3 regions of the Agrobacterium sp. NPDC090273 genome follow, and region 1 is predicted to be linked to each of the others. Evidence: riboswitches for the same ligand, from Rfam matches in the RefSeq annotation. Region 1 holds a riboswitch; each other region holds the start of a gene.
The links. Region 1 has a riboswitch for thiamine pyrophosphate ahead of thiC (phosphomethylpyrimidine synthase ThiC). Riboswitches for the same ligand answer to the same signal wherever they lie in the genome.
Positions count from the first base shown of each region.

Region 1 (4,167 bases):
GCGACAAAAGAAAGCCGTGCCGGTGCGCACCGTTGACGAGAATGGTCCTGCCGCTTTCGCTGATCTTCGGCAGGTTATCGGGAAATGCAGGGCGGATACCGGTGCCTGTTTCGAGTATCTCCGCTTCGGCGAAAGCCGGATGAATGGTGTAGGCAGCATTGAGGAATTCCATCGTCGAGCGGACCGAGATCGGTCCGGTATGCTCGGATTCAATCATCGTTGCCCCGACCATGAAGCGCCCGCCTTCACGCGGCACAATGTAAAGCGGGATACGCGGATGCAGCAGGCGGACAGGGCGGGCCAGCGAAACATCCTGTGTGGCGAGATAAAGCATTTCGCCACGAACACCGCGAAGCCGGGGAAGCCGACCAACCCCCGCATGGCCGACACAATCGACCACACGGTCGAACGTATTTTCCTCCAGCTGGCCCATGCCCAGATGGAAGGCGACACCCATGCCCTGAAGGCGCGCATGAAGAGCTTTCAGCGCAAGGCGCGGATCGAGATGGCCTTCTTCCGGAAAATACAGCCCGAAACGGAAACGCCCCGAAAGATCGGGCTCGAGAGCTGCAATCCCATCCTCATCCAGCCATCTGTAGCCACTGGTTCTGGAGGCAAAACGCGAAAGCTCGGCGCGATCGCGCGCCGGCGCAACAACAAGCGTGCCATTGCGGAAAACGAGGCCGGGGGTGGCCCGCTCCCACCAGTCCAGTGCAGACTGACCAAGCGTTAGTACAGCCTCTTCTGCACTCTCGCGTTCACACCAGGGGGCCAGCATTCCGCCTGCATACCAGGAAGCGCCGCGAAACGGTTCGGCAGCGGCATCCGCAACCTCGACCGAAGCACCCGCCAAAGCCAGTTCGAACGCCGCGGTTAAACCCGCGACGCCCGTTCCCTTGATCAGGATACGCATGCTAAGCGCCAGTCGAAGGATCGACAGGCAGATAGAGCTCCCCACCCTCCTGGAACCTGGCCGCCATTGCTTCCAGTCCTTCCTTCTGCGCCTCGGCGCGGATGTCATGCGAAATCCGCATGGAGCAGAATTTGGGACCACACATCGAGCAGAAATGCGCGACCTTGTGCGCCTCCTTCGGCAGCGTTTCATCATGGAAGGAACGCGCCGTGTCGGGATCGAGCGAAAGATTGAACTGATCTTCCCAACGGAACTCGAAACGGGCGCGCGACAACGCATCGTCACGCACCTGCGCAGCCGGGTGTCCCTTGGCGAGATCGGCTGCGTGGGCGGCAATCTTGTAGGTAATGACACCCACCTTGACGTCATTGCGATCAGGCAGACCGAGATGTTCTTTCGGTGTCACATAACAAAGCATTGCCGTGCCGAACCAGCCGATCATCGCAGCGCCGATACCAGACGTAATGTGGTCATAACCCGGAGCAATATCCGTCGTCAGCGGCCCGAGCGTGTAGAACGGTGCCTCGCCGCAGACTTCAAGCTGCTTGTCCATGTTCTCCTTGATCTTGTGCATTGGCACATGACCAGGGCCTTCGATCATCACCTGGCAATCCTTGGCCCAGGCGATTTTGGTCAACTCACCCAGCGTTTCCAGTTCGGCAAATTGCGCCGCATCATTGGCATCGGCAATTGACCCCGGACGCAGACCGTCGCCGAGTGAGAAAGAAACATCGTAGGCGCGGCAGATGTCGCCGATTTCCTCGAAGTGTTCGTAGAGGAAACTCTCCTTGTGATGATGCAGACACCACTTGGCCATGATCGAACCGCCACGCGACACGATACCGGTAACGCGGTTGACGGTGAGCGGAATGTAATGCAGCCGGACGCCGGCATGGATTGTGAAGTAGTCTACGCCCTGCTCCGCCTGCTCGATCAGCGTATCGCGGAAGACCTCCCAGGTCAGGTCTTCGGCAATGCCATTCACCTTTTCCAGCGCCTGATAGAGCGGCACAGTGCCAATCGGCACCGGCGAATTGCGGATGATCCACTCTCGGATATTGTGAATGTTGCGACCCGTTGAAAGATCCATAACGGTGTCGGCGCCCCAACGGATCGCCCAGACCATTTTTTCGACCTCTTCCGCCATCGAGGACGTAACGGCCGAATTGCCGATATTGGCGTTGATCTTCACCAGGAAATTGCGGCCGATGATCATCGGCTCCAGTTCGGGATGATTGATGTTGGCGGGGATGATCGCCCGGCCCGCAGCCACCTCCTGACGAACGAATTCCGCACTGACGTGATCAGGAACATGCGCGCCGAAACTCTCGCCGTCACGCACAAGCTTTTCCCTGGCCGCCTCACGCCCAAGGTTTTCCCGGATGGCGATGAACTCCATTTCCGGCGTGATGATACCGGCCCGAGCATAGGCAAGCTGGGTGACGGCCTTGCCGTCTTTGGCCCTGAGCGGTTGATAGCGTAACGGAAATTCAGGCGTCAGGCGGGTGCCAGTCGCAAAACCGTTGTCCTCCGGTTTGACGTGACGTCCGTCGTAAGCCTCGACATCACCTCCGGCCAGCGTCCAGTCGCGACGCTGGCGTGGAAGGCCACGCTCAATGGCGGCGATGTGGGAAGGGTCGGTGTAGAGGCCGGAGGAATCATAGACTGTTACTGGCGGTTCGCCCGCTGTCGGATGGACCGCAATCTCGCGCATAGGCACGCGAATTTCCGGATGCAGGACGCCTTGCCTGTAGACTTTCGTGGAGGCAGGCAGCGGCCCGGTGGTGACGACGGGCGGGGTAGTCTTGGCAACGATATTCATCTTGAGGCTCCAAAGTTTGACAGTGGAGACCCAGTTCGAGCCGGAATGATGGAAAATACCGCAAGGTGCTGCATGAACGTCAAGCGTCAGCAAACCCTTTGGTCTTTGCACCGTCCCTACGCCAGTATGAACTGGATCAGGTTCAACGGGTCACTGCGCATAACAGCAGAATCTCAGCCCCTTGCGGGACACCCCTGGTGAATGACCGAAAGAAAATGCACATCCCCGCTTTTGTCAAGGAGCGATATCGACACTTGGCAGCATCGACTGTTTGTCGCATGCTGCTGTTAGTTGCAGTTAACCTAACGGTTTAGTTGAATGTTATCGTTTGGAATGTAACCATAACATTCAAAGCGTCTAATATGACTTCATGGGAGACACGTCCAAATGAACGCGACTATTCGTGAAATACTGGCAAAGTTCGGCCAGCTTCCCACCCCTGTCGAAACGATCGCCGATGAGGCTGATCTTTACGCGGCGGGGCTTTCGTCTTTTGCGTCAGTACAACTGATGCTCGGCATCGAAGAGGCATTCGATATCGAGTTCCCCGACAATCTTCTCAACCGCAAATCCTTTGCGAGCATCAAGGCGATCGAAGAAACGGTCAAGCTCATCCTCGACGGAAAAGAGGCCGCCTGATGAACGTCACCGTGGCGCCGATAGATGAAGCTCTGTCCGCGCGTGCGGGCAAAGTCGCGGCGATTGCCGCAAAACATGCCGATGATGTCGATGCTGCCGGCCGGTTTCCCCATGAGGCCGTAGCAGCACTGCGGCACGAACGGCTGCTGGGAATTCAAATTCCTGAAAACCTTGGCGGCGAAGCTGCCTCCCTGCAGGCGATCGCTGATATCTGCGTCCGCCTGGGACAGGCATGCTCGGCAACGGCGATGATTTTCGCCATGCATCATATCAAACTGTCGAGCCTCGTTGAGCACGGCGAACAAAGCGACTGGCACGCGGCTTTCATGCGCCGTGTTGCGGGCGAACAACTCCTGCTCGGATCGGCGACGACGGAAGGCGGCATCGGCGGTAATCTCCGCAACTCCATCTGCGCAATCGATATCCAGGACGATATCTGCCAGCTGGAAAAGGACGCCACCGTCATTTCCTACGGTAGCGACGCCGACGCCATTTTGATCACCTCGCGCTCGCATTCTGACGCCGCACCCACCGATCAGGTGATGACGGTTTTCCTGAAAGACCAGTATACGCTCGAGAAGACCCACGTATGGGACACGCTCGGCATGCGCGGCACCTGCTCCGACGGCTTCCTGTTTCGCGGCAAGGCGCCGGCCACCCAGATTTTTCCGAAACCATTTGCCGAGATCGCTGCACAATCGATGCTTGCAACATCGCATCTGCTGTGGAGCGCGGTCTGGTACGGTATCGCTTCTGACGCTGTCTTGAGAGCGCAATCTTTCGTACGCGCTGC
Region 1 covers NZ_JBIVYN010000007.1:22,248-26,414, forward strand. The annotation lists gene thiO (glycine oxidase ThiO) at 1-913, opposite strand, end outside; gene thiC (phosphomethylpyrimidine synthase ThiC) at 915-2,735, opposite strand; TPP riboswitch at 2,831-2,941, opposite strand; gene ACIQT8_RS18520 (acyl carrier protein) at 3,123-3,374, shown strand; gene ACIQT8_RS18525 (acyl-CoA dehydrogenase family protein) at 3,374-4,167, shown strand, end outside.

Region 2 (4,167 bases), 160 kb from region 1:
CAACGGCAGATTGAAAAAAACATGCGCAACGAGAATGCCAGAGAGGCCGTAGATGCTGAATGGCTGCTCTTTGCCGAGTGACAAAAGCGCGGTGTTCAGCGCACCTTGCCTGCCCCAGATCGCGATGATCCCGAAGGCCCCGACAATTGCTGGCAGACCCATCGGAACCGCCAGTAGCCTGATTATCCAGATACGGCCGGGAAAACGTCTTTGCCGGGCCAGCGCCAGCGCCACCGGCAGACCCAGAATGATGGAAATAAGGGTGGACAGCGTAGCCTGATAAAGCGTGAAACGGAGGATGCGCAGCGTATAGGCATCCAGAATTCCCGAAGCCGACGTTCCAGCATCAAACGAAAGCAGCGCGACGACGGCAAGCGCCATGAACAGAAAAACGGCGGTAAACGCCGCCGTTCCTCCAATCATCGACCATCTGTAGTCGCGACGCAGCATCATCTGTTCGCCTGAACTTCCCTTAATTGACGCTCATGGCCGCAAGCCACTCATCGATCCAGGCCTTGCGATTTTTCGCCACCTCGGCAGAGTCCATCAGAAAGGTCTTTTCCGGCTGCACCAATTTGGAAAAAGCTTCCGGCAACGGCTTCGAAGTAGCGGAAACTGGCATCATCCAGTTGTTTTCCGGAATGGCGTCCTGAAAACCCGGCGTCAGAGTGAAGGCAAGGAACTGTTTGGCAAGCTCCTTCTCCGGCGCGTTTTTCAGGAGGCCTGAAACCTCGATCTGGATATAATGCCCTTCAGAAAACGCTGCGGCCTGATAACGATCGGTGTTCTCCGAAACCATGTGATAGGCGGGCGACGTGGTGTAGGAGAGCACCATCGGCACTTCGCCCTTGGTAAAGAGGCCGTAGGATTCCGACCAGCCCGGCGTCACCGTCAAAACGCGGTTCTTCAGTTTTGCCCAGGCCTCCGGCGCCTTGTCGCCATAGACCGACTTGACCCAGAGCAGCAGACCGAGGCCCGGCGTCGAGGTGCGCGGGTCCTGGATCGCGATCTTTTGCGACGGATCGCCGTCAACCAGATCCTTCAGGCTTTTGGGCGGGTTCTTGATGGTCTGCGTATCATAGATAACGGCAAAATGGCCGTAGTCATATGGCACGAAAACATCGTCCTTGTAGCCGCCCGGTACTTTCGCCGTGGACACATCAATGTCGCTTGCCTCGAACAGGCCGGTCTGTTTGGCTTCCGCCACGAGATTGGTGTCGAGGCCGACCACAACGTCAGCCTTCGAGCCAGCGCCTTCCAGTTTCAGGCGGTTGAGCAGCGCCACACCATCAGCAACCCCGACGAAATTGACCGTGCAGTTGCAGATTTTTTCGAAAGCCTCTTTCACCTTGGGGCCTGGACCCCATTCTGAAACGAAACTCTCATAGGTGTAGACAGTCAATGTCTTTTTCTCTTGCGCCGCGGCAACACCCGGCAACAGCAGAGATACGGCAACAATGGAGTTCAGCAAGAAACGACGACGCACGCGCACCTCCTAAAAAACGAAAAGGGGATCAGGCGCTTGCGTGAAAGCTGTCTAATCCCTACGCCGGTATGAACCGGATCAGGTTCTTCGGGTTGGCGAACCTCTCAGCCTTGTCTCCAGAAAGAAGACAAGACACCCCGTTAGATCAAAGCAAGGATGTAAACCTGCCGCTGTCGCTTGGCAAGACGGCCTGTTATCAGGCCTGCTCCGTCATATGCACGAGTTCCCAGACATGGCCGTCAGGGTCCTGAAAGCTGCCGGCATACATGAAGCCATGATCCTGAACCGGCTTCCATCTGCTGCCACCCGAGGAAAGTGCCGCCGTAATCGTACGGTCGATCTCCTCACGGCTCCCTGCCGAAAGGCAGGTCAGCACCTCTGTACTGCTCGTCGCATCACAAATATCGCCATTGATGAAATCCCGAAAACGCTCTTCCTGCAAAAGCATCACGAAGATGTTCTGCTCGACAATCATGCAGAGCGTACGATCGTCAGAATATTCCGGATTGAAGCTGAACCCGAGCGCCGTAAAAAATGCTCGCGATCTCTCGATATCCTTGACGGGCAGGTTGACGAAAATCATCCGCATGGTCCGAACTCCTCCATTGGACTCACAGGAAAAGCCAATTTGCTTCCCCTGTCAAAGTCAGAGCAGACGAAACCGTTCCCGGAATTCCGCTTTTATCCTTCAAGCTCTTCGCGCAGCATCTCCAGCTCCAGCCACTCTTCTTCCATGGCTTCCAGCTTTTCGCGCAGCTTGGTCATTTCCTCCGCCAGCTTGTTGAAGGCGGCCGGGTCTTTGGTGAACAGGTTGGGATCGGCCATGCGCTCTTCGCGCCTGGCGATTTCGCCCTGCGCTTTCTCCATTTCCTTCGGCAGATTTTCCAGCGCGAACTTCTGTTTGAAAGAGAGCTTTGCCTTGCCCTTTGCAGGTTCCGCAGACGAAGAGGCAGACGATGTGCTCTTTGCCTTTTCCTGCTTTTCCGCTTTCCGTTTTTCCTCGGCAGCACCTTTTCGCTGCGCCATCATATCGGAATAGCCACCGGCATATTCGATCCAGCGGCCATCCGGCGCATCGGGATTTGCCGGTGCGATGGTGGAGGTGACGGTACGATCGAGAAAATCACGATCGTGGCTGACAAGAATGACCGTCCCGGAGAACCCGGCGACGATTTCCTGAAGAAGATCGAGCGTTTCGATATCGAGGTCGTTGGTCGGCTCGTCGAGGATCAACAGGTTGGTCGGACGCGCGAGAATGCGCGCCAGAATGAGGCGGGCGCGTTCACCACCCGAGAGGTTACGGATCGGCGTACGGGCCTGTTCCGGCTGAAACAGGAAATCCTTCATATAGCCCGTCACATGCTTCAGCTCACCGTTGACGATCAGGTTGTCACCGCGGCCGTCCGTAAGATAATAGGCGAGAGTGTCTTCCGGGTTCAAATCCTCGCGCTTCTGATCGAGCGTCGCAATCTCCAGATTGGTGCCGAGCTTGACCGTTCCGCCATCAGGCGCAAGCTGCCCCGTCAACATCTTGAGGAGCGTCGTCTTGCCTGCGCCGTTCGGCCCGACCAGGCCGATACAGTCACCACGATGCACACGCAGTGAAAAGGGTGCGACGATGGTGCGTTCGCCATAGGACTTGGTGATGGCGTCCGCTTCGATCACCAGCTTGCCGGATTCACGCCCTTCGGTCACCGTTGCCTGGACTGAGCCCTGCGGCCCTTTGTGCCCGCGATAGGACGCGCGCATGGCCTGCAATTCACCGACGCGACGCATGTTGCGCTTGCGCCGTGCTGTCACGCCATACCGCATCCAGTGCTCTTCGCGCTCGATGGCCTTGCCGAGCTTGTGCTGCTCGAGTTCTTCTTCTTCCAGAACCTTGTCGCGCCATTCCTCGAAATGCGCAAAACCGCGATTGAGGCGCCGAGACTGGCCGCGATCCAGCCAGACAGTGGCATTGGACACCTTTTCGAGAAAACGGCGGTCGTGCGAAATCAGTACCAGTGCACTTCGCGTCTGCTGCAGCTCGTCTTCCAGCCATTCAATCGTCGGCAGGTCCAGATGGTTGGTCGGCTCGTCCAGCATCAAAATATCCGGCTGAGGCGCCATGACACGCGCGAGCGCCGCACGACGCGCTTCACCGCCGGAAAGGTTTTGTGGATGCTCCTGTCCCGTCAGGCCGAGATGTTCGAGAATGTAGGTGACGCGATAAGGGTCGTCGCCCGGCCCGAGCCCCGACTCGGCATAAGCCTGAACCGTATCATAGCCGTCGAAATCAGGTGCCTGTTCCAGATAACGGATGGTGGCGGAGGGATGACGGAAAACCTCACCTGATTGCGCTTCGACCAGGCCGGCGGCAATTTTCATCAACGTCGATTTGCCCGAACCGTTGCGCCCGACAAGGCAGATACGATCACCCGGCTCCACCTGCAGGTTTGCACCGTCAAGCAACGGCGTCACGCCAAAGGTGAGTTTGATATCGTCGAGTTTAAGAATTGGGGGTGCCAAGGTGTCAGGCTCCGGTCAGATCATAGGGTCGGGCAAGCACGATAGCTTTTCCGCTTTTCAGCGAAAAATGCGCCGTACCGCCATTTGCGACGTTGGAAATAGTGCGGGATGAACCGAAAGCAAGCGCGAACTCCGTTAGCGGATAGCGCACATTGGCAATGTTCAGCCCCTCA
Region 2 covers NZ_JBIVYN010000007.1:178,200-182,366, forward strand. The annotation lists gene thiP (thiamine/thiamine pyrophosphate ABC transporter permease ThiP) at 1-453, opposite strand, end outside; gene thiB (thiamine ABC transporter substrate binding subunit) at 473-1,486, opposite strand; TPP riboswitch at 1,525-1,636, opposite strand; gene ACIQT8_RS19220 (VOC family protein) at 1,683-2,075, opposite strand; gene ACIQT8_RS19225 (ABC-F family ATP-binding cassette domain-containing protein) at 2,168-3,994, opposite strand; gene ACIQT8_RS19230 (thiamine diphosphokinase) at 3,999-4,167, opposite strand, start outside.
Region 2: linked by a shared signal. The riboswitch ahead of thiB (thiamine ABC transporter substrate binding subunit) and the one ahead of thiC (phosphomethylpyrimidine synthase ThiC) in region 1 are both predicted to bind thiamine pyrophosphate.

Region 3 (4,167 bases), on a different contig from region 1:
GCAATTGACGCTGGATGGCAACACCCTTCGCTTTACGGCACTTGACGAAAGCATCAATCGCCTCTGGCTGCGGACCGTTGCAGAGACTGACGAGCATGTGTGGGGTGGTGGCGAGCAAATGTCCTACTTCGACATGCGTGGCCGGCGTTTTCCGCTCTGGACCTCCGAACCGGGCGTCGGTCGCGACAAGACGACAGAGATCACATTCAAGTCTGACGTCAGTGGCAAGGCAGGGGGTGACTATTACAACACCAATTACCCCCAACCGACCTACCTCTCGTCTCGCAGATACGCCCTCCACATAGAGACCAGCGCATATTCCGCCTTCGATTTCCGGAGCGATGATTTTCACGAGCTGGAGATCTGGGCAATTCCGGAAAAGATCGAGTTTTTCTCAGCCGATAGCTTTGCCGATATCGTCTCGATGCTCTCTTCGCGTTTCGGTCGCCAGCCCGAACTGCCGGAATGGGTTTATAACGGCGCGATCATTGGCTTGAAGGACGGCGTGAATTCCCTTGCGCGGCTGGAAAAAATCATGGCTGCCGGCACCAAGGTTTCCGGCCTATGGTGCGAGGATTGGGTTGGCCTTCGTCAGACGTCGTTCGGTGCGCGCCTGTTCTGGGACTGGCAGGCCAATGAGACACGCTATCCGCATCTGCGCCAGAAGATCGCCGAACTTGCCGATCAAGGCATTCGTTTCCTCGGCTACGTCAACCCCTACCTTTGCGTTGATGGCCCACTGTTTCCGATTGCTGAAAAAGCCGGTTACTTCGCAACCGACAAGGACGGAAAGACTGCACTGGTCGATTTTGGTGAGTTCGACTGCGGCGTTGTCGATTTCACCAATGCGGATGCAGCAATCTGGTTTGCCGAAGAAATCATCGGCAAGAATATGCTCGACTTCGGTCTGTCCGGCTGGATGGCGGATTTCGGCGAATACCTGCCGATCGACATTCACCTGGCCAACGGCGTGGATGCAAAACTGATGCATAATGCCTGGCCAACTCTCTGGGCCGAGGTTAATGCCAGAGCTGTTGAAAGTCGCGGCAAGACCGGTGAGACACTGTTTTTTATGCGAGCAGGCTTCACCGGGGTTCAGGCACACTGCCCGCTTCTGTGGGGCGGAGATCAATCGGTCGATTTTTCTCGACACGATGGCCTTGTCACGGTCATGTCAGGGGCGCTTTCCTCCGGCCTGCTTGGCAACGCCTATCACCATTCCGACATTGGTGGCTACACCAGTCTGTTCGGCAATGTGAGGACACCGGAGCTGATCATGCGCTGGGCGGAAATGGCTGCTTTTACGTCCGTCATGAGAACCCATGAAGGCAACAGACCCCGTGACAACATTCAAATTGACCAGGACGATGAGGTCCTGGAGCACTTTGCAAGGATGACGGCGATCTACGTTGCACTTGCACCGTATTTGAAATCCCTTTCGTCGGAGGCAGCACAGACCGGCCTGCCAGTTCAGCGTCCGCTTTTCCTGCACTTTGAGAGCGATCGACAAACCTATGCCATCCAGGACAGCTATCTCTATGGTGCAGACCTGCTCGTCGCTCCGGTATGGAAAGCAGGTGAAAATGTCCGATCTCTATACCTGCCAGGCAATATTGACTGGGTGCACCTTTGGAGCGGTGAGCGTTATGCGGGCGGCCAGAATGTCACAGTAGATGCCCCACTCGGCACGCCAGCAGTTTTCTATCGCGCCGGAAGTGCATTCAGCTCGATTTTCAAAGCCGTACAAACGATCTGAGCCGTTGACAGAAAGCTAAAAAAGCGACAGTTTCCGACCCATTCCGAGGGGAGCACCGAACGGTGCTGAGATGGCGATGAGCCGGACCCTTGAACCTGATCCGGGTCATACCGGCGTAGGAACGGAAACTGTCGCCTTACAATGGGACACTCTTTCTCTTCTCCGCTCTGCCTGGGTCTCCGTGATTGTCATGTCTGGAGATCGATTGATGATGTTGCATTACCGTTTGCTTGTCACGCGACACCTTAGATCCGTTTGCCGCTAGTCACATGCGAGCCGCTCATGCGTTGCACGGCGTGCTGATCCTGCTGATTGTATGGCAGGCAGGCACATGGCTGTTTTCGCCTCCCCGCTACATATTGCCGACGCCATTCGACGTCTTGAGCGTTTTCATTCGCCAGTCCGGCTTCCTATTCAGTCAGGCCGGGGTGACCTTGGCGGAGATGGCTATTGGCCTTGCATTGGGCATTGCCAGCGGGATTGCCGTGGCATTCTTCATCGCCGCCATGCCACGTTTGGGACGCCTTGTGTGGCCAATGGTGATTGTCCTTCAAGCGTTTCCGGTATTCGTCCTTGCTCCGATCCTTGTCCTCTGGTTCGGCTTCGGCATGGCCTCGAAGGTTGCCATGACCGCAATGATCATCTTCTTTCCTGTCGCATCCGCATTCAGCGATGGTCTCAGCAGAACCGATCGCGACATCCTGGATGCTGCCTCCCTGACCCAGGCAAGCGATTGGCAGATCCTCACCATGTTGAGGGTACCCTTGGCTTTTCCATCGCTCGTTTCCGGGTTGGGCGTTGCTGCGCCACTTGCTCCGCTTGGCGCGATCATCGGCGAGTGGGTCGGAGCGTCGTCTGGCCTTGGCTTCGTTATGATCCAGTCAAACGCCCGGATGCAAACAGACGTCATGTTTGCCGCGATGGCAATTCTGGCAGTGATTGCGGTGCTGCTTCGTCTGATTGTCGACCAAGCCACCAAGGGCTTCGCTCCCTGGGCGCACGAAGTCAAAAAACCTATTTATTCTAGAAACTTGCGGAGGAAATCCGAACCATGAAAAGAATTTTTTTGCCCCTCCTTTTTGCCGCAGCAAGTTTGCTTGTGCCGGCCCAGTCGCAAGCGGCTGACAAGCTGACGGTTCTCCTTGAGTGGTTCGTAAATCCCGATCACGCTCCAATGGTAATCGCGACGGAACGCGGACTATTTGCAGATGCAGGGCTTGAGGTTGAGCTGATCCCGCCTGCCGACCCGTCTGCCGTACCGCGTCTCGTTTCGGCAAAACAAGCCGATATCGGTGTTCATTACCAACCGAACCTTTATCTCGATCATGACGCAGGGCTGCCCATTGTCCGCTTTGGAACGCTCGTCGAAACACCGCTGAACACGATCACGGTGCTGGCCGATGGGCCGATCAAGAGCCTGAAGGATCTGAAGGGCAAAAAGGTCGGCTTCTCGGTCTCTGGCTTCGAAGATGCTATGCTGAAGCGCATGCTAGAGAAAGACGGACTGAAAAAAGACGACGTTGAACTCATTAATGTGAATTTCTCGCTCTCCCCGTCCCTGATTGCTGGCAAGGTCGACGCCACGCTCGGCGGTTTCCGCAACTTCGAGCTGACCCAGATGAAGCTTGAGGGCCATGAGGGCCGTTCGTTTTTCCCGGAGGAACACGGTGTTCCAGCTTACGACGAACTGATCTTCGTCGCACACCGTGACACCGCCTCAGATGGCCGCCTGCCACGTTTCCTCGACGCAGTTGAGCAGGCTTCCATCTTCATCACCAACCACCCGCAAGAATCGTGGCAACTTTTCATCAAGGCCTATCCGAACCTTGATGACGAACTGAACAAGTCCGCATTTTTCGATACATTGCCGCGTTTTGCCAAACGCCCGGCCGCGCTCGACACCAAACGTTACGCCAAATTTGGCGCATTCATGCAGGAGATGCAGCTGATCAAAAAGGCACCTGCAGTCAGTGACATCGCAGTGGAACTGGAATGATGACGACATCCGTGGCAGAAACAATACCGACAGCCGCGAAAGCGGCCGAGGTTCTCGAAACCGTCAGGCGGATGCGCCCCCGTGTGCATTGCCTGATGAATACGGTGGTTCAGAAATTCACGGCGGATGGCATCACAGTCGTCGGCGGAATTCCATCGATGACCACGTCGCTCGAGGAGATCGAGAGCTTCGTTATCAAGGCGGATGCCTTAACGATCAATCTCGGTACTCTCGATGCGGAGCGCCGTAAAGTTATCAGACTGGCCGTCGATATAGCCAATGCTGAAGGAAAGCCGTGGATCATCGATCCCGTTCATTGCGACTACTCCCCCTCCAGATTGGCCTTCGCCCACGAACTGATTGCACTCGGGCCGACCATCGTGCGTGGCAATCACGCCGAAATGAGCCTTATCGG
Region 3 covers NZ_JBIVYN010000006.1:277,771-281,937, reverse strand. The annotation lists gene ACIQT8_RS17755 (alpha-glucosidase) at 1-1,756, shown strand, start outside; TPP riboswitch at 1,793-1,895, shown strand; gene ACIQT8_RS17750 (ABC transporter permease) at 2,026-2,811, shown strand; gene ACIQT8_RS17745 (ABC transporter substrate-binding protein) at 2,808-3,752, shown strand; gene ACIQT8_RS17740 (hydroxyethylthiazole kinase) at 3,764-4,167, shown strand, end outside.
Region 3: linked by a shared signal. The riboswitch ahead of ACIQT8_RS17750 (ABC transporter permease) and the one ahead of thiC (phosphomethylpyrimidine synthase ThiC) in region 1 are both predicted to bind thiamine pyrophosphate.